DNA from 3 places in the Streptomyces sp. bgisy159 genome. Region 1 is predicted to be linked to each of the others. Evidence: riboswitches for the same ligand, from Rfam matches in the RefSeq annotation. Region 1 holds a riboswitch; each other region holds the start of a gene.
The links. A riboswitch is a leader RNA that binds a small molecule or an ion and turns the genes downstream of it on or off. The one in region 1 is predicted to bind cobalamin.
Positions count from the first base shown of each region.

Region 2: it holds a riboswitch for cobalamin, as region 1 does, so the genes downstream of both, AC3ET3_RS27395 (cobalamin biosynthesis protein) here and AC3ET3_RS16190 (ribonucleoside-diphosphate reductase subunit alpha) in region 1, are expected to answer to the same signal.
Region 3: it holds a riboswitch for cobalamin, as region 1 does, so the genes downstream of both, AC3ET3_RS08765 (CbtB domain-containing protein) here and AC3ET3_RS16190 (ribonucleoside-diphosphate reductase subunit alpha) in region 1, are expected to answer to the same signal.

Region 1 covers NZ_JBYIQX010000014.1:67,882-73,581, forward strand. The annotation lists gene AC3ET3_RS16185 (ribonucleotide-diphosphate reductase subunit beta) at 1-96, opposite strand, end outside; gene AC3ET3_RS16190 (ribonucleoside-diphosphate reductase subunit alpha) at 96-2,471, opposite strand; cobalamin riboswitch at 2,595-2,751, opposite strand; gene AC3ET3_RS16195 (GNAT family N-acetyltransferase) at 2,804-3,310, opposite strand; gene mctP (monocarboxylate uptake permease MctP) at 3,613-5,214, opposite strand; gene AC3ET3_RS16205 (DUF3311 domain-containing protein) at 5,211-5,480, opposite strand; gene AC3ET3_RS16210 (GntR family transcriptional regulator) at 5,625-5,700, opposite strand, start outside.
Region 2 covers NZ_JBYIQX010000036.1:12,626-18,325, forward strand. The annotation lists gene AC3ET3_RS27375 (alpha/beta hydrolase) at 1-915, opposite strand, end outside; gene AC3ET3_RS27380 (class II aldolase/adducin family protein) at 1,236-1,916, opposite strand; gene AC3ET3_RS27385 (inorganic phosphate transporter) at 2,091-3,344, shown strand; gene AC3ET3_RS27390 (hypothetical protein) at 3,378-3,599, shown strand; cobalamin riboswitch at 3,825-3,964, shown strand; gene AC3ET3_RS27395 (cobalamin biosynthesis protein) at 4,068-5,024, shown strand; gene AC3ET3_RS27400 (cobyric acid synthase) at 5,021-5,700, shown strand, end outside.
Region 3 covers NZ_JBYIQX010000006.1:107,676-113,375, reverse strand. The annotation lists gene AC3ET3_RS08780 (DUF6479 family protein) at 58-423, opposite strand; gene AC3ET3_RS08775 (four-helix bundle copper-binding protein) at 560-934, shown strand; gene AC3ET3_RS08770 (histidine phosphatase family protein) at 991-1,575, opposite strand; cobalamin riboswitch at 2,114-2,270, shown strand; gene AC3ET3_RS08765 (CbtB domain-containing protein) at 2,306-2,533, shown strand; gene AC3ET3_RS08760 (CbtA family protein) at 2,560-3,318, shown strand; gene AC3ET3_RS08755 (acyl-CoA dehydrogenase family protein) at 3,483-4,661, shown strand; partial or broken gene AC3ET3_RS08750 (carbohydrate ABC transporter permease) at 4,784-4,912, shown strand; gene AC3ET3_RS08745 (alcohol dehydrogenase catalytic domain-containing protein) at 4,907-5,068, shown strand; gene AC3ET3_RS08740 (glycoside hydrolase family 13 protein) at 5,164-5,700, opposite strand, start outside.

The DNA.
Region 1 (5,700 bases):
GTAGCGCTCGTAGAAGTCGGGGTAGCGCATGGGGCGCAGCGTCAGCTCGAAGCCCGGGTCGAGGAGATGGGCGTTGCGTTCGGACTTCTCGGACATCACTGGCAGGCCTCGCAGGACTCGGGGTTCTCAAGGGAGCAGGCGACCGCTTCGGGATCGGCGGCCTGCTGCACGGGGACGGATGCCTGCGCGGCGCGGGCGATACGGGTCGCCGGGCGCGAACGCAGGTAGTACGTCGTCTTCAGCCCGGACTTCCAGGCGTACGCGTACATCGAGGAGAGCTTGCCGATGGTCGGCGTCTCCATGAAGAGGTTCAGGGACTGCGACTGGTCGAGGAACGGCGTGCGCGCCGCCGCCATGTCGATCAGCCCGCGCTGCGGGATCTCCCACGCCGTGCGGTAGAGCCGCCGTACGTCCTCGGGGATCCACGCGAAGTCCTGCACTGAGCCGGCCGAGTCGCGCAGCGCCTCACGGGTACGGGCGTCCCACACGCCGAGATCCTTGAGGTCCTGCACCAGATACGAGTTGACCTGGAGGAACTCACCGGACAGCGTCTCGCGCTTGAACAGGTTCGACACCTGCGGCTCGATGCACTCGTACACGCCGGCGATGGAGGCGATGGTGGCCGTCGGCGCGATGGCCAGGAGGAGGCTGTTGCGCAGGCCGACCGCCGCGATCCGCTCACGCAGCGCCGCCCAGCGCTCCGGCCAGGTCAGCTCCACCCCGTAGTGGTCGGGGTGCAGCACGCCCTGCGCGGTACGGGTCTTCTCCCAGGCCGGCAGCGGGCCGCCGCGCTCGGCCAGGTCGGCGGACGCCTCGTACGCGGCGAGCATGACGCGCTCGGCGATGCGGGTCGACAGGGCCTTCGCCTCCGGGGAGTCGAAGGGCAGCCGCAGCTTGAAGAAGACGTCCTGCAGGCCCATCGCGCCCAGACCCACCGGCCGCCACCGGGCGTTGGAGCGGCCCGCCTGCTCGGTCGGGTAGAAGTTGATGTCGACGACCCGGTCGAGGAACGTGACGGCCGTGCGGACCGTCTCGTCCAGCCGCTCCCAGTCGAGGCCACCGGTCGCCGGGTCGGCGAACGCGCCGAGGTTGACCGACCCCAGGTTGCACACCGCCGTCTCGCCGTCGTCGGTGACCTCCAGGATCTCCGTGCAGAGGTTGGAGGAGTGGACCACGTGCCCCGGCAGGGCGGTCTGGTTGGCGGTGCGGTTGGCGGCGTCCTTGAAGGTCATCCAGCCGTTGCCGGTCTGCGCGAGGGTGCGCATCATCCGGCCGTACAGGTCGCGGGCCGGGATGGTCCGGCGGGCCAGACCGGCCGCTTCCGCCTTGCGGTACGACGCGTCGAACTCCTCACCCCACAGGTCCACCAGTTCGGGCACGTCGGCGGGGGAGAACAGCGACCACTGCTCGTCGGCGGCGACCCGGCGCATGAACTCGTCCGGCACCCAGTGCGCGAGGTTCAGGTTGTGCGTACGGCGGGCGTCCTCACCGGTGTTGTCGCGCAGCTCCAGGAACTCCTCGATGTCGGAGTGCCAGGTCTCCAGGTAGACCGCGGCAGCGCCCTTGCGCCGGCCGCCCTGGTTCACCGCGGCGACCGATGCGTCGAGGGTCTTCAGGAACGGCACGATGCCGTTGGAGTGACCGTTGGTGCCGCGGATCAGCGAACCCCGGCTGCGGATGCGGGAGTACGACAGACCGATCCCGCCGGCGTGCTTCGACAGGCGGGCCACCTGGTGGTAGCGGTCGTAGATGGAGTCCAGCTCGTCCAGCGGGGAGTCGAGGAGGTAGCAGGACGACATCTGGGGGTGCCGGGTGCCGGAGTTGAACAGGGTCGGCGAGGACGGCAGGTAGTCCAGGCGGCTCATCAGGCCGTAGAGCGCGGCGACCTCGTCCACGGCCCGGTCACCCGCCCCCGGAGCGAACGCCGCGTCCTCGGCGAGGCCGCCGGCGACCCGCAGCAGGAAGTGCTGGGGCGTCTCGACGACCTTGCGGGTGAGGGGGTGGCGCAGCAGGTAGCGGCTGTACAGGGTGCGCAGGCCGAAGTAGCCGAAGCGGTCGTCGGCGCCGGTGTCGACCAGCGCGTCCAGCCGCTCGGCGTGCAGCCGGGCGAACTCGGCGGTGCGGTCGGCGATCAGGCCCTCGCGGTGACCGACGGCGATCGACTCGGTGAACGTGGTCACGCCCTGGGAGGCGGCCTCGGCGCGGATGGTGAGGGTGAGCAGCCGGGCGGCCAGCCGCGAGTACGCGGGGTCCTCGGAGATCAGGCCGGCCGCCGCCTCCGTGGCCAGCTCGCGCAGCTCCGCCTCGTCGGCGCGCGCCGACCGGCCGCGCAGCGCGGCGGCGGCGACCCGGCCGGGGTCGGCGTCGGGCAGGTCGGCGGTCAGCTCGGTGAGGGACCGCAGCAAGGCGGTCCCGGGGGCGTCCTCTGCGGTCGGGACGGCTGAGGCCGGGTCTGCTGGCGCGATGGTCACGTGGGGCTCTCCCTCGCTGGCACGGGGGCCTCGCGCGGGGGCAGGCGGCGGCGCACGAGCGCACGCGGCGTCGCGCCCACCGGCCCATTCCACGAGGCCCGGACGTCAGGCATCCCGGCCGGGCGGCCGGGCGCGCTGTCGGCAGGTCCTCGGACTGACTCCTGGGCACGGCGACGCCCGGGAACGGCGGTTCCGGGGAGAGGACGTGCACAAGTACACCGTTGCGGGACAGTTCCGGATTCACACCGGATTCCCCTGCGGCGACAGCGAGCATGAGCATACATCTTGTGCTCGCCTGTCACGCCACCCCCAGATGTTGTGGCGGGGCGGTTTCAGAGGGTCAACTCGTAGGTGAGGAGAGTGAGGTCGTCCAGGTGCGGCACCGGGTTCCAGTCCCGCTCGGGTGTGCGGACGAAGCCGAGACGTTCGTAGATCCGGTGTGCGGTGTGCATGCTGCGCTGGCTGGACAGAACGACGGCCGTGCAGCCCTCCGTGGCCCGCGCCCGCTCCAGGCAGGCCCGCACGAGTGCCTCGCCGGCGCCCCGGCCGCGCGCCGCGTGCGCGACCGCGAGCGCACGGATCTCGGCCTCACCGGGTCGCGCGATGTCGGCGACCGGACCGGGTCCGGCGACGAAGGTGACGCCGCCGAGGAGCCGGTCGCCGTCCACGGCCACCAGCACCTCGGCGGCGGCCGCCCGCGCGGCGACATCCTTCAGCACCGGCAGATACTCGTCCTCCTCGCCGTAGTCGAGGAGCCCGTCCTGGAGGTAGGCCTGCGCGGTGATCTCGGCGAGGGTGTCGTACTCGGCGGGCGTGACGGGGCGGATGACGATGTCCATGGGGCCGAGTGTGCCGGACCGGTCCGACGGTGGCCGCCGGATTTCGGGGGAGGGGTGCTGCCGGCCGGTCGCGCCGCGCTTCGCGCCCGCTTCGGGGCGCACGCCGAGCGGACGCGGCCACCGAGCGGATGCGGCCACCGAGCGGATGCGGTGGACCACCGAGCGGACGCGGCGGGACACCGAGCGGTGTGCTCTCGGTGGCCCGCCGCGGGGTGCGTGCGGGAGACCGGTCATGCGGCGCGCGGCGCGCGCCGACGGTGCCGGGCGCCCGATCCGGCGGCGCGCCCCTCGGGGGGCGGGCGTCAGTGCCCCGTGGCCACCGGCAGCTCCGTCTGCACGCCCGGGTCGCCGGCGTCGGCCGTGTAGTCCTCGGGGCGGGTCTCGTCCACGCCGTCGGGGGCGTTGACGGCCTTCAGGACGAAGGTGAGGACGACCGTCACCGCCACGTTGAGGACGAAGGCCGTGAGGCCGATGTAGCCGACCTCCTCGATACCGGGGATCTCCTTGGAGGAGCCGGCGAAGTGGGCCTGGGTCGGAGAGGAGACGCCGTAGGCCGCGAGGGTGCCGTAGACCATGCCGACCGCCCAGCCGGCCAGCAGGGCCCAGCGGTGGAACCAGCGGGTGAACAGGCCGCCGACGAGGGCCGGGAAGGTCTGCAGGATCCAGATGCCGCCCAGCAGCTGGAAGTTGATGGCGACCGTCTTGTCCATGGTGAGGACGAAGACCAGGGCGCCCACCTTCACCAGCAGCGAGACCAGCTTGGAGACCCTGGTCTCCTCGGCGGCGGTGGCGTCCGGCTTGATGAAGTCCTTGTAGATGTTGCGGGTGAAGAGGTTCGCCGCCGCGATCGACATGATGGCCGCGGGGACCAGGGCGCCGATGCCGATGGCCGCGAAGGCCACGCCCGCGAACCAGGCCGGGAACATGTTCTCGAACAGCTGGGGGATCGCCAGCTGGCCGTTGGCGACCTTGACCCCGGCCGCGATCGCCATGAAGCCGAGCAGCGCGAGCAGGCCGAGCATCAGCGAGTACAGCGGCAGGATCGTGGTGTTGCGGCGGATCACCTCACGGCTGCGGGAGGACAGCGTCGCGGTGATCGAGTGCGGGTACATGAACAGGGCGAGCGCGGAGCCCAGCGCCAGCGTCGCGTACCCCCAGTGGCCGGCCTCGGGCGGGATCAGGCCGCCCTTCCCGGCCGTGGCGAACTTCTCGCCCGCCGAGGCGAAGATGTCGTCGAAGCCGCCCAGCTTGATCGGGATGTAGATGATCGCCACGGCGATGACGATGTAGATCAGGGTGTCCTTGACGAAGGCGATCAGCGCGGGCGCGCGCAGGCCGGACGAGTAGGTGTACGCGGCCAGCACGCCGAAGGCGATGAACAGCGGCAGGTCCTTCACGAACCAGTTGGTGTCCTCGCCGCCCCCGACGCCCATCACGTCCAGCACCGCCTGGATGCCGACCAGTTGCAGCGCGATGTACGGCATGGTGGCCAGGATGCCGGTGACGGCCACCGCCAGCGACAGGCCCTTGGAGCCGTACCGGCCGCGCACGAAGTCCGAGGTCGTCACATAGCCGTGCTTGTGGGACACCGACCACAGCCGGGGCAGGAAGGTGAAGATCAGCGGGTAGACGAGGATCGTGTACGGAACGGCGAAGAAGCCGGCCGCGCCCGCCGCGTAGATCGCCGCGGGTACGGCGACGAAGGTGTACGCCGTGTAGAGGTCGCCGCCGAGCAGGAACCAGGTGACCCAGGTGCCGAACGACCGCCCGCCCAGGCCCCATTCGTCGAGGCTGTGCTCGTTCTCGGCCTTGCGCCAGCGCGCGGCCAGGAAGCCCATGACGGTGACGGCCAGGAAGAAGAAGATGAAGACGGCGAGCGCCACGCCGTTCACACCGTCGTTCACGCGTCCGCACCCCCCTTCGCGGCGGCACGGGCACGCTGGTCACGCTGCCAGAGCCGGTAGGCCACCAGGGTGAGCGCGGTGGAGATCAGCACCCACAGCATCTGGTACCAGTAGAAGAACGGGATCCCGGCGAACTCCGGGTCCGCCTTGGCGTACGAACCGACCCACAGCATCGCCACGAAGGGCGCGAGCAGGCAGAGGGCGATGACGACGCGTGACGGCGTCACCATCGGCTCTCTGGTCGGTGTGTCCGGGGCTTGTGACATCTGGCGACTCCGTCCCCTTGCAGATCACCTGATCAACGAGCAGGCAATGTAGGTGACGGATAAAGCCGAGCGGAAGACCCGGTCCGCATATTGTTCTGTCATTTCCCCGCGAGGGGGGTGCCACCCCCGCCGGGTGGCCCCGGGTCACTCCGCCGGGCGCCTCAGACGTGCCACGAACTTGTACCGGTCGCCCCGGTAGACGGACCGCACCCACTCCACG
Region 2 (5,700 bases), on a different contig from region 1:
GCCGTTGGCCTGGGGGCCGCCGTGCAGGCCGGCCCGGCCCTGGGCGGCCCGTACGGCCAGCGGCAGCAGGGCGCCGGGGGTGTGCCGGGCGGTGGCGAGGGCGCGCAGGGTGGTCTGCCAGCTGAGCACCGGGGAGTCCAGGACCAGTCCGGCGACGCGTTCGCGCACGCCGGAGTGGGCGGCGGCGCGCAGCGCCATGGCGGCGCCGGTGGACCAGCCGAGCAGGACGACGCGGTGGGCGCCGTAGCGCACGGCGTAGCGGATCGCCGCGTCCACGTCGCGCCACTCGGTCTCGCCGAGGTGGTTGAGGCTGTCCGGGGAGCGGGGCGCACCGAGGTCGCCGCGGTAGGAGACGGCGAGGACCGGGACGTGGCGGCGGTGCAGGAAGCCGATGAGGTTCAGGGAGTGCTCGCGGGTGGTGCCGAGGCCGTGCACGGCGATCACCCAGGTGTGGCGGGCGGCGGGCACGAACCAGGCGGGCAGGGTGCCCAGCTCGCCGGGCACGTCGATGTCGGCGTAGTCGATGCCGAGGGCGGCGCGGGGGTTGCCGACGTGCACGTTGGGAGTGAGCCAGACGGCGTCGCCGGGCCGCAGGGTGCCGTGGGTGACGCGTTCGAGTCGGCGGACCACGGTGTCGGCGGGGTGCGGCGCGTGGTCGAGGACGGGTCCGACGACCGCGTGGCTGCCGTCACCGGAGAGGCCGTAGGTGCCGGGGCGCAGGCTGGCCAGGTCACGGGTGAGGGTGATCTGGCCGGCGGCGGTGCCGTGCACGGTGAGCCGGGGTTCGGTCGGCAGCGGGCGGCCGGCGGGCGCCTTGAGGGCGGCGTCGCTGGCGAGGCGGCCGGCGGCGACACCGGCCGCTCCGGCGGCCAGGGCTGCGGTGACGGCGACGGCCGTCGCTTTGACAGGGCGCACGCGTTCCAGTGTCGGGGGCGCGTGGGCCGACGGCCAGCGGTGCGGCTGCCCAGGGTGACGAAACGTCCCATTTCGGTCAGCCTGCGTGCGTTCGCGGCCGTCCTCCGCGTCCCGGCCGGTTCCGCGTCCCGGCCTGTTCCGCATCCCGACCGATCCGCGTCTCGGCCGCTTCCCGCCTCGGCCGGTCCGGGCCCCGGCCGGCTGCCGCCCCAGCCGATCCGAGTCCCGGCCGATCCGAGCCCCGGCCGATCCGAGCCCCGGCCGATCCGAGCCCCGATCAACTGCCGCAGCACCCCGGCCGGCTGCCGCACCCGCGCCGGTCAGCGGGGCTGTCCGTACCCGCGCAGCTTCTCCGTCACCTCGTCGAGCTGCTCCGCCGTCAGCAGGCTCGGCCGCAGGCCCGGCACCGCGGAGGCCGTGAGCCACAGGCGGCACATCCACTCCAGCTGGGCGGTGCGGTCGTAGGCCTGGTCCAGGGTGGCACCGTAGGTGACGGTGCCGTGGTTCTGCAGGAGGCAGCCGGTGCGGCCGTCGAGGGCGCGCAGCATGTTGCCGGCCAGTTCCTCGCTGCCGTAGGTCGCGTAGGGGGCGACCCGGACGGGGCCGCCGAGCGCGGCCGTCATGTAGTGGACGACGGGCAGTTCCGGCAGGAGCGTGGAGACGGCGGTCGCGTGCACGGCGTGGGTGTGCACGACGGCCCCGGCCCCGGTGCTCCGGTAGACGGCGAGGTGCATGGGCAGTTCGCTGGTGGGGACGAGGGCGCCGAGGACCTGCCGGCCGTCGAGGTCGACCCCGGTGATGTCCTCCGGGCCCAGCCGGTCGTACGGCACCCCCGAGGGGGTGACGAGTACGGTGTCCCCGACGCGTACCGAGACGTTGCCGGACGTGCCGACGACCAGCCCGTCGGCGACGGTGCGGCGGGCGGCCGCGACCAGCGCGTCCCACGCGCGTGCCTCCGCCGCGCCGGCCCGCGCCCGCTCATCACCTCTGCGCTCTGCCATACGGCGATCCTGCCAGCCTCCGGACCGGCCCGGGGGCCGGGTCGAGCACCCGGGGCGGGATCCGGAACCCTCGGAAGCCCATCCGACACCCGTGCGCCCGTTCCAGTTCACCTTCCGTTCACCCAGGTTGCCTACGGTCCAACAGCCAATGACTTCGAACGATTGCCTGGGTAAATGGAAAACTTCTCGCTGATCCTCGCGATTGTGGTGGTAACCGCACTCGCGTTCGATTTCACGAACGGTTTTCACGACACCGCCAACGCGATGGCCACGACCATCTCGACCGGTGCGCTCAAGCCCAAGGTCGCGGTGGCCATGTCCGCCGTGCTCAACCTGGTGGGCGCTTTCCTCTCCGTGGAGGTCGCCAACACGATCTCCAAAGGTCTCGTCGACGAGACGGGCATCCGTCCCGAGGTCATCTTCGCCGCCCTGGTCGGCGCGATCCTCTGGAACCTGCTGACCTGGCTGGTGGGGCTCCCCTCCAGTTCCTCCCACGCCCTCATGGGCGGCCTGATCGGCGCCGCCGTCGCCTCCGCCGGTTTCGGCGCGGTCCACGGCGACGTGCTCGTCACCAAGGTGCTGATCCCGGCCGTCGCGGCCCCCGTGGTCGCCGGTCTCGCCGCGCTGCTGGCGACCCGGATGTCGTACGCCCTCGGCAAGAAGGCCGACGAGAAGGCGTCCGCCAAGGGCTACCGGGCCGGTCAGGTCGCCTCCGCGGGCCTGGTCTCGCTGGCCCACGGCACCAACGACGCGCAGAAGACGATGGGCATCATCACCCTGGCCCTGGTGGCCGGCGGCACCATCGCCCCCGACTCGGACCCGCCCGTCTGGGTCATCCTCTCCGCGGGCCTGGCCATCGCGCTCGGCACCTACATCGGCGGCTGGCGCATCATCCGCACCATGGGCAAGGGCCTGACCGACCTGCAGCCGCAGCAGGGCTTCGCCGCCCAGACCAGCGCGGCCACGGCCATCCTGGCCTCCTCCCACCTGGGCTTCTCGCTGTCCACCACGCATGTCGTCTCCGGTTCCGTGATGGGCGCCGGCCTCGGCCGCAAGGGCGGGGTCGTCCGCTGGTCGACCGCCACCCGCATGTTCGTCGCCTGGGGCCTGACGCTGCCGGCCGCCGCGCTGGTCGGCGCGCTCGCCGAGTACGTCACGGGGCTCGGCGACTGGGGCACGGCCCTCGTCGCGGTCTTCCTGGTGGCCTCCAGCGCCGCCATCTGGAAGGCCTCCCGGCGCGAGGTCGTCGACCACACCAACGTCAACGAGACCGAGGAGCCGGCCGGCGTGGTCACCACCGCCATCGCCGCCGTCACCCCGCCCCCGGCGGGCTCCCCGGCCGCCGACGACCTCTCGGCCGTCATCGCGGCCCCGGCCCCGGTGGCCACCGCCGCCGACCCGGCCACGCCTCCCGCCGCCGCGGTCTGAGCGCCGCCCACCCGGTAACCAAGGAACCATCACATGAAGATCGACTGGGAAGCCCTGGGCTCCGTCTTCGGCGTCAGCCTCGCCGTCACCGTCGGCCTCGTCACCCTGTTCACCCTCGGCATCATGGGCCTCTCGCGCCGCGAGCGCGCCCAGTCCGACGGCGGATCCGCGGTCCTCGCGACCACCGGCGCCTACGCCTGCTTCGCGGCGTGCGCCGGGGCGGTGGCCTACGGCATCAGCCTGATCGTGGCCTGATCCGCCCGATCCGCCCGATCCGCCCCGATCGTGGTCTGATCAGCCCGGCCGTGGTCTGAGCCGGCCACACGCCACACCGGCACGCGACACCCCACCCGCCCTGTCCGCCCCGCCCTCACCGGCGGTCGCGGGCGGGGCGCGGTCATGTCCGCGCCCCGGAGCGCGCCATGCGCCGGTGTGGGCTTCTGCACACTCCCCCACCGCAGGTCAACGGCAAGTTGACGGCCCTTCCGGACCCGTGGTGGACTGCCCGAGCCAAGTACGGCGGCAGAAGAGGAAGCCGGTGCGAATCCGGCGCGGTCCCGCCACTGTCACCGGGGTAGAACCCCCCGGGAGCCAGGAACTCTCACCGTCGGTCTCGTCGAACCAGGGCGTGGACACCCTGAGTGAGGACACGTATCGCCATGCGCGGTTGCCGATCGAGCGTCAGTACCGGAGCCCTGCCCGACCCCACGGCCGGCTGAGCCCATGCGGGCCGATCGCGTCTTCGCGTACGGCGCCGCCGCCGGCCTCCTCGGTGACCTCCTGCTCGGCGATCCTCGCCGGGGCCATCCGGTCGCCGCGTTCGGCCGGGCCGCCACCGCCGTGGAGCGGGTCCTGTGGCGCGACCACCGGGGCCGGGGCGCCCTGCACACCGCCGTGTGCGTGGGCGGCACCGTCGCCGTGGGCGCCGCGGTCGCCCGTGCCGTACGCCGCTCCCCCACCGCCTCCGTCGCCCTGACCGGCATGGCCACCTGGGCCGTCGTCGGCGGCACCTCGCTGGCCCGGGAGGCCCGGGCCGTCGGGGACGCCCTCGCGGCCGGCGACGTGGCCGCGGCCCGCGCCCGGCTGCCGCACCTGTGCGGCCGCGACCCGCAGGCGCTGGACGCCGACGGAATCGCCCGGGCCGTCGTCGAGTCGGTCGCCGAGAACACCTCCGACGCCGTCGTCGGCGCCCTGGTGTGGGGCGCCCTCGCCGGGGTACCGGGGCTGGTCGGCTTCCGCGCCGTCAACACCCTCGACGCCATGGTCGGCCACAAGTCGCCCCGCTACCGGCGCTACGGCTGGGCCTCCGCCCGCCTCGACGACCTCGCGGGCTGGCCCGGCGCCCGGCTGACCGCCGTGCTCGCCGCGGTCGCCGGGCCCGACCCGCGCGGCGCCGTCCGGGCCTGGCGGGCCGACGCCGGCCGCCACCCCAGCCCCAACGCCGGCCCGGTGGAGTCGTCCTTCGCGGGCGCTCTCGGGGTGCGGCTCGGCGGCACCCTCTCCTACGGCGGCCGGGTCGAGCACCGGCCCGTCCTCAACGGCGCGGCCGGCCGGGCCGTCGCCGTGACCGACATCGACCGGGCGGTACGGCTCTCCCGGCGGGTCGGCTGGCTCGCGCTCGGCGCCGGGGTCGCCGGGCGACTCGCCGTCCGGGCTCTCACGAAGGGGCGTACGTCATGAGCGGGGGTCTCCTCGTCGCCGGCACCACCTCCGACGCCGGCAAGAGCGTCGTCACCGCCGGGATCTGCCGCTGGCTGGCGCGCCAGGGCGTGAAGGTGGCGCCGTTCAAGGCGCAGAACATGTCGCTGAACTCGTTCGTGACGCGCGAGGGCGCCGAGATCGGGCGGGCACAGGCCATGCAGGCGCAGGCCTGCCGGGTGGAGCCGACCGCGCTCATGAACCCGGTGCTGCTGAAGCCGGGGGGCGAGCAGAGCAGTCAGGTCGTGCTGATGGGCAAGCCGGTGGGTGAGCTCAGTGCGCGCGGCTACCACGGCGGGCGGCAGCAGCAGCTGCTGGGGACCGTGCTCGACTGTCTCGCCGAGTTGCGGGGCACGTATGACGCGGTGATCTGTGAGGGGGCCGGTTCTCCCGCCGAGATCAATCTGCGGCGGACCGACATCGTCAACATGGGCGTCGCGCGCCGTGCGCGGCTGCCCGTGCTCGTCGTGGGCGACATCGACCGCGGCGGTGTCTTCGCCTCCTTCTTCGGGACCGTCGCCCTGCTGTCGCCGGAGGACCAGGAGCTGGTCGCCGGGTTCCTCGTCAACAAGTTCCGCGGGGACGTCTCGCTGCTCGAACCCGGCCTCGACATGCTGCACGGGCTCACCGGGCGGCGGACGTACGGCGTGCTGCCCTT
Region 3 (5,700 bases), on a different contig from region 1:
TCACTTCCGTTCCGCGGGGTGGGCGAGGGGTACCGGCCGCGGGGCCGGGCGCGCGGCTCAGTGCGCGCCGAGGCCGCCGCCGCCGAACGAACCGCTGGAGCCCTTGCTCCAGCGCGGCCGTTTCGTCGACGTGCCGGGCCGGGTCCTCATGTTGGACAGTTCGTAGGGCGTCAGTGGACGACCGCCCTCGGGAGTAGGGGGCACGTCCTCGGGCTCCCGGCTCTCCCGGATCTCGTGCACCGGGCCGCCCGGGGGCACGTGCGGCTGTTCCTCGGGGCGCGGGCACGGCGGCTCCCGCAGCTTGATTCGCGAGCCCAGCCAGAAGGCGCCGCCCAGCATGGCCAGCAGGGCCACGCCGACCGCGAACAGCGCCAGGCTGAGCAGGCCGCTGGTGGCGGCCATCTGCATGGATGCGCTACTCATATCAGGCGAATACCCCTGCAACCGGACGCGAACCACGCCGTGGTGCACCCTCACCGACCGTCGCCGCGCCCGTGCGGGCCGTACCGGGGGAGGGAACCGGGGGTTTGGCGCGGGGGCGCGGGGCTACCCGTGCGCCGTGACTACGTCGCCTTCCCAACAGGAGCTCTACCGGTTCCTGGAGGAACGCTTCGCGTGTGCGCAGGCGTGCACCGAGTGTGCGCGTGTCTGCGCGACGCGTGCGAGCCTCGTGGACCCGAGTGGATCCGGACAGCACGAGCCCGCCCGACGCAAGGGGATCATGTGCGCCGAGGCCTGCGACGCGACCTGCCGGGTGCTCGCCGAGCAGACCCACCTCGACGAGAGCGGCCTGCGAGCCCAGCTCGAATGGTGCCGCGCCGTCTGTCTGGAGAGCGCCCACGTCTTCGACGCGGAACCGGGCGCCGAGGAGGCCGCCAGAGCCTGCCGCACCTGCGCCCGCGCCTGCACCGACTTCCTGGACACGCTGGTCTAGTTCCTGACGGGCGGGCGTCCGGGGCCCCTGTGGGGGGCAAGGACGGCGCACGCTCGCTAAGTGTCCCCGTCGAGCGGGGCCAGGGGCCGTCCCATCCGTACGTTCCACCGCCCCGCCCGGCCGCTGAGTTCCACCGCCGTCAGCGGCGGGACGTCGGCACGCCAGAAGGCCTCGTCCGGTGCGCCCAGGGCGCGTACCACCGCCGCCCGGACCAGCTCGGGTTCGATCACCGCGACCGCCCGCCCCACCCGCTCCGGCAGCGCGTCCAGCCAGGCCGCCGTCCGGTCGCACACCGCCCGCACCGACTCCCCGCCGTGCGGCGCGGCCCCGGGGTCGCCCAGCCAGGCGGCCAGCGCCGCCGGCTCACGCGCCCCCACCTCCGCGAGGGTCTCCCCGCGCCAGCGCCCCGCGTCCAGCGCCGCCAGTGCCGGATCCTCGACCGCGTCCAGCCCCATCGCGGCGGCCGTCTCGCGGCACCGGACGGTGGGCGAGGCAAAGGCAGGCCCGGCCCCGGGCAGCGTGCCCGCCGCCTCCCTCGCCCGTCGTAGCCCCACCGGATCCAGGGGGCGGCCGTCGTCGAAGCGGGCCTCGCGCAGGGCCTCGCTGAGCGCGGGTGACACCAGGACCAGCCGGACCGTCACAGGGCACCTCTCCTCACCGAGCACCTCTCTCGGCGACCGACGGTCTCACAGCGCTCGGCACCCCGGCCGACGAAGTGATCTTCGTCTCGCCGGGGAGGCCGAACGGGCAGGAACGTGACGCCGCTTCGATACGACCCCACCGCTCCGGCGACGCCCCGTCGGCCCGCCGCACCGGCCCCCGGTTCGGCCGTACCGGAGAGGGTCGCGACACCGTCGCGGCGGCGCGCGTCGGCCCGCCGAGCCGGTCGAGCCCGTCGCCCTCCCGCGCGCCAACTCACCCTGTGCGAAGCCTACTTGCGCCTTCCGTCGACCCTCCTCACTGCGACCGGAGACCCGATCCGGCCGTCCTCGGCCGGCCACCGCCCCGGCCGGCCCGACGTCCCCTCGGTACCCGCCCCGCCCCCTCGGGTACGCCCGCACCATCTGCCCTCGGTCCGGCGGCGGTTCGCCCTCCTCGCCGCCCGGAGCCGCCGCCGCGGCCCGTCCACTGCGTCGCGCGCGAAGGGGGCGCGTCCGCCGTCACGCCACGCGCCCTTGGCCCGAACTGCGGTTTCGCGGTACGGTCTCGGGCGATATCGACGACGGTCACGCGGAAGCCGGTGGAAGTCCGGCACGGTCGCGCCACTGTGAGTCCGCTGTCGCACGCGCGTGCGGAGGCGGATGAGTCAGACCCGCGCCGTCGTCCTGTGCACCACCGAGCCGGGACGCGAGTTCCCCAGGAGGTCCTGCCATGGCGCAGTCCGCTGTCCAGCCCAGCGTCACCCCCACCCCCGCCGCCGTACCCGCCAAGCTGCCGCTCTCGGCGATCGCCCCCTGGGCGGTCTTCTTCGGCATCCTGATGCTGGTGCTGCTCTACTTCGTCGGCGCCGAGCAGGGCGCCACCGCGCTGACGTCCGGCGACGGCGTCCACGAATGGGTGCACGACGCCCGCCACCTGCTCGGCTTCCCGTGCCACTGACGGCCGCGAAGGAAACCGGCATACCGATGAACTCGGCAACCGTGCGCACCCTCCTGGTGCGCGGCATGCTCGCGGGTCTCGCCGCGGGCCTGCTCGCCCTCGTCGTCGCCTACTTCCTCGGCGAGCCGCACGTCGACGCGGCCATCGCCTTCGAGGAGGCGCACCCCCACGAACACGGCGGCGGCGAACCCGTCAGCCGCACGATGCAGTCCACCGCGGGCCTGTCCACCGGCGTCCTCGTCTACGGTGTCGCGTTCGGCGGCATCGCCGCCCTCGCGTTCTGCTTCGCGCTCGGCCGGACCGGACGCTTCGGGCCGCGCGCGAGTGCGCTGCTGCTCGCGGCCGCCGGCCTGCTCGCCGTCTACGTGGTGCCGTTCCTGAAGTACCCCGCCAACCCGCCGGCGGTCGGCGAGGCCGACACCATCGGCCGGCGCACATCGCTGTACTTCCTGATGGTGGTACTGAGCGTGCTGCTCGCCGTCGGGACCGTCATCCTGGGCAGACGTCTGGCGCCACGCCTCGGGAACTGGAACGCGACGGTCGCGGCAGGGGCGTTCTTCGTCCTCGCCGTCGGCCTCGCCTACGCCTTCCTGCCGTCCTTCAACGAGGTGCCGGACCATTTCCCGGCCCTCCTGCTGTGGAAGTTCCGCCTCGCGGCCCTCGCCGTGCAGGCCACCCTGTGGACCGCCTTCGGACTGGTCTTCGGGGAGCTGGCGGAACGGGCGCTCGCGCCCAGGCCCGCACGGACGGCATCCGTCACCCGGGCGACACCCGTCGCCCACTGACCACGCCCAACCCCCCACCCGCACCGAGCGGACGGCCCCCGGCGCACGCCGGGGGCCGTCCGCGTGCCCGCACCCTTCCCGCCTCCCCGGCATTCCCAATTTCTGCAACACGTTCTACGGTGGGCGCCGTCAGGAGACCGGCCTTGGGCCCCGCAGGAGGCGCCGTGCACCTCGACCACACCCCCGAGCAACTCCGGCTCCGCGCCGAACTGCGCGACTACTTCGCCGAGTTGGTGCCCGACAACGCCTACGCCCGGCACGTCGACCCGGTCGCCGCCAAGCGCTTCTACCGCACCACGATCCGCCGCCTCGGCGCCGACGGCTGGCTCGGCGTCGGCTGGCCGAAGGAGTACGGCGGACGCGGACTGACCCCCGTCGAGCAGTTCGTCTTCTTCGACGAGGCCGCGCGGGCCGGCGTACCGCTGCCGCTGATGGCGCTCAACACCGTCGGCCCCACGATCATGCGGTACGGCACGGACGAGCAGAAGGCGTACTTCCTGCCCCGCATCCTCTCCGGCGAGATCGACTTCGCCATCGGCTACAGCGAGCCCGGCGCCGGCACCGACCTGGCGGCCCTGCGCACCCGGGCGGTGCGCGACGGCGACACGTACGTCGTCGACGGGCAGAAGATCTGGACGACCAACGGCGACACGGCGGACTGGGTGTGGCTGGCGGTGCGCACCGACCCGGACGCCCCGCCGCACAAGGGCATCACCATGCTGCTGGTCCCGACCACCGACCCCGGCTACTCCTGCACCCTGATCCACACCCTCGCCTCGCACGACACCACCGCCAGCTACTACGAGAACGTCCGCGTCCCCGTCTCCCGCCGCGTCGGCGCCGAGAACGAGGGTTGGCGACTGATCACCAACCAGCTCAACCACGAGCGCGTCACCCTCGCCGCGCACGGCACCATGGCCATCCGCGCCCTGCACGACGTGCAGCGCTGGGCCGCGGAGACCAAACTCGCCGACGGCCGCCGGGTGCTGGACCTGCCGTGGGTGCGCCGCCTGCTGGCCCGGACCCACGTCCGCCTCGACGCCCTGAAACTCCTCAACTGGCGGATGGTCGCCGCCCTCCAGAACGGCACCCTCACCCCCCAGGAGGCATCCGCCGTCAAGGTCTACGGCTCCGAGGCGCGCCGTGACGCCTACGCCTGGCTCCTGGAGGTCGTCGCCGCACCCGGCGCCCTCCAGGAGGGCTCGGCCGGCGCCGTGCTCCACGGCGAACTGGAACGCGGCTACCGCTCGGCCGTGATCTTCACCTTCGGCGGCGGCAACAACGAGATCCAGCGCGAGATCATCTCCTGGATCGGCCTGGGCATGCCCCGCGTACGGCGCTGACGCGCGACAACCCTGTTTCCCGGCCGCCGGGCCGGACACCGTGTGCCCGGTGACGACGCCGGGCATCGCGCATCCCCGCGTGGGACGATGGTGGAGGTCGGCAGAGGCGCAGTGCCGATCACGTAAGGATGGTGCGGTCCTTCCTCGCCGAGGTGCCCCGGGAGATCCTGGAGGCGGCCGAGGTCGACGGTGCGGGACTGCCCACGGTGCTGCTGCGGATCGTCGCCCCCGTTGCCACGCCGGGGATCGCCGGATTCGACACCCACGCCGCCGGACACCATCCGTTCATCGGTCTGCCCTACCACCCCGGCCACGAGGCGGTGGGCGTCGTGGTGGCCACCGTCGGGGGGCCGCGGACTTCGCCCCCCGGCGACGGGGTGATCGTCGAACCGGGCCCGGCTCGGTGAGTGTGCCCCGTGCGCGATCGGACGGCTCCTCGCGGCCGACGGCTCCCTCGCGAAGACCGGACGGGCCCTGGCGGACAGGCGGGCAGGTGGGACGGCTACGCCGAGAGCCAGACCGCCTCGTCAGGTGAGAGCAGCCCGTCCTCCACGGTGTCGCTGGCCAGAAGGACCGATGCGTGGTCGGGGAGCCGGTAGACCTCGGTCGAGAGGTTGACCACGCAGATGAATCCCGGGTCCCGGCGGAACACCAGGACGCCCCGGGGGGCGTCGATCCAGGCGAGGTCGCCGTCGCCGAGTGCGGGGTGCTCGCGGCGCAGCCGCAGGGCACCGCGGTAGAGCTCGAGCATGGAGGTCGCGTCCCCGGTCTGCGCCTCCACGGTGCGCTCGGCCCAGTCCGCCGGCTGCGGAAGCCAGGGGGCCGCCGAGGCGTCCTCGGGGCTGAATCCGTACGGTGCCGCCTGCCCGGACCACGGAACGGGCACGCGGCAGCCGTCACGGCCCCGGTCGGTGTGCCCGGACCGCTCCCAGATGGGGTCCTGGAGCACGTCCTCCGGCAGGTCCTCGACCTCGGGGAGCCCGAGTTCCTCACCCTGGTAGATGTAGGCGCCGCCGGGCAGGGCCAGCATCAGCAGGGC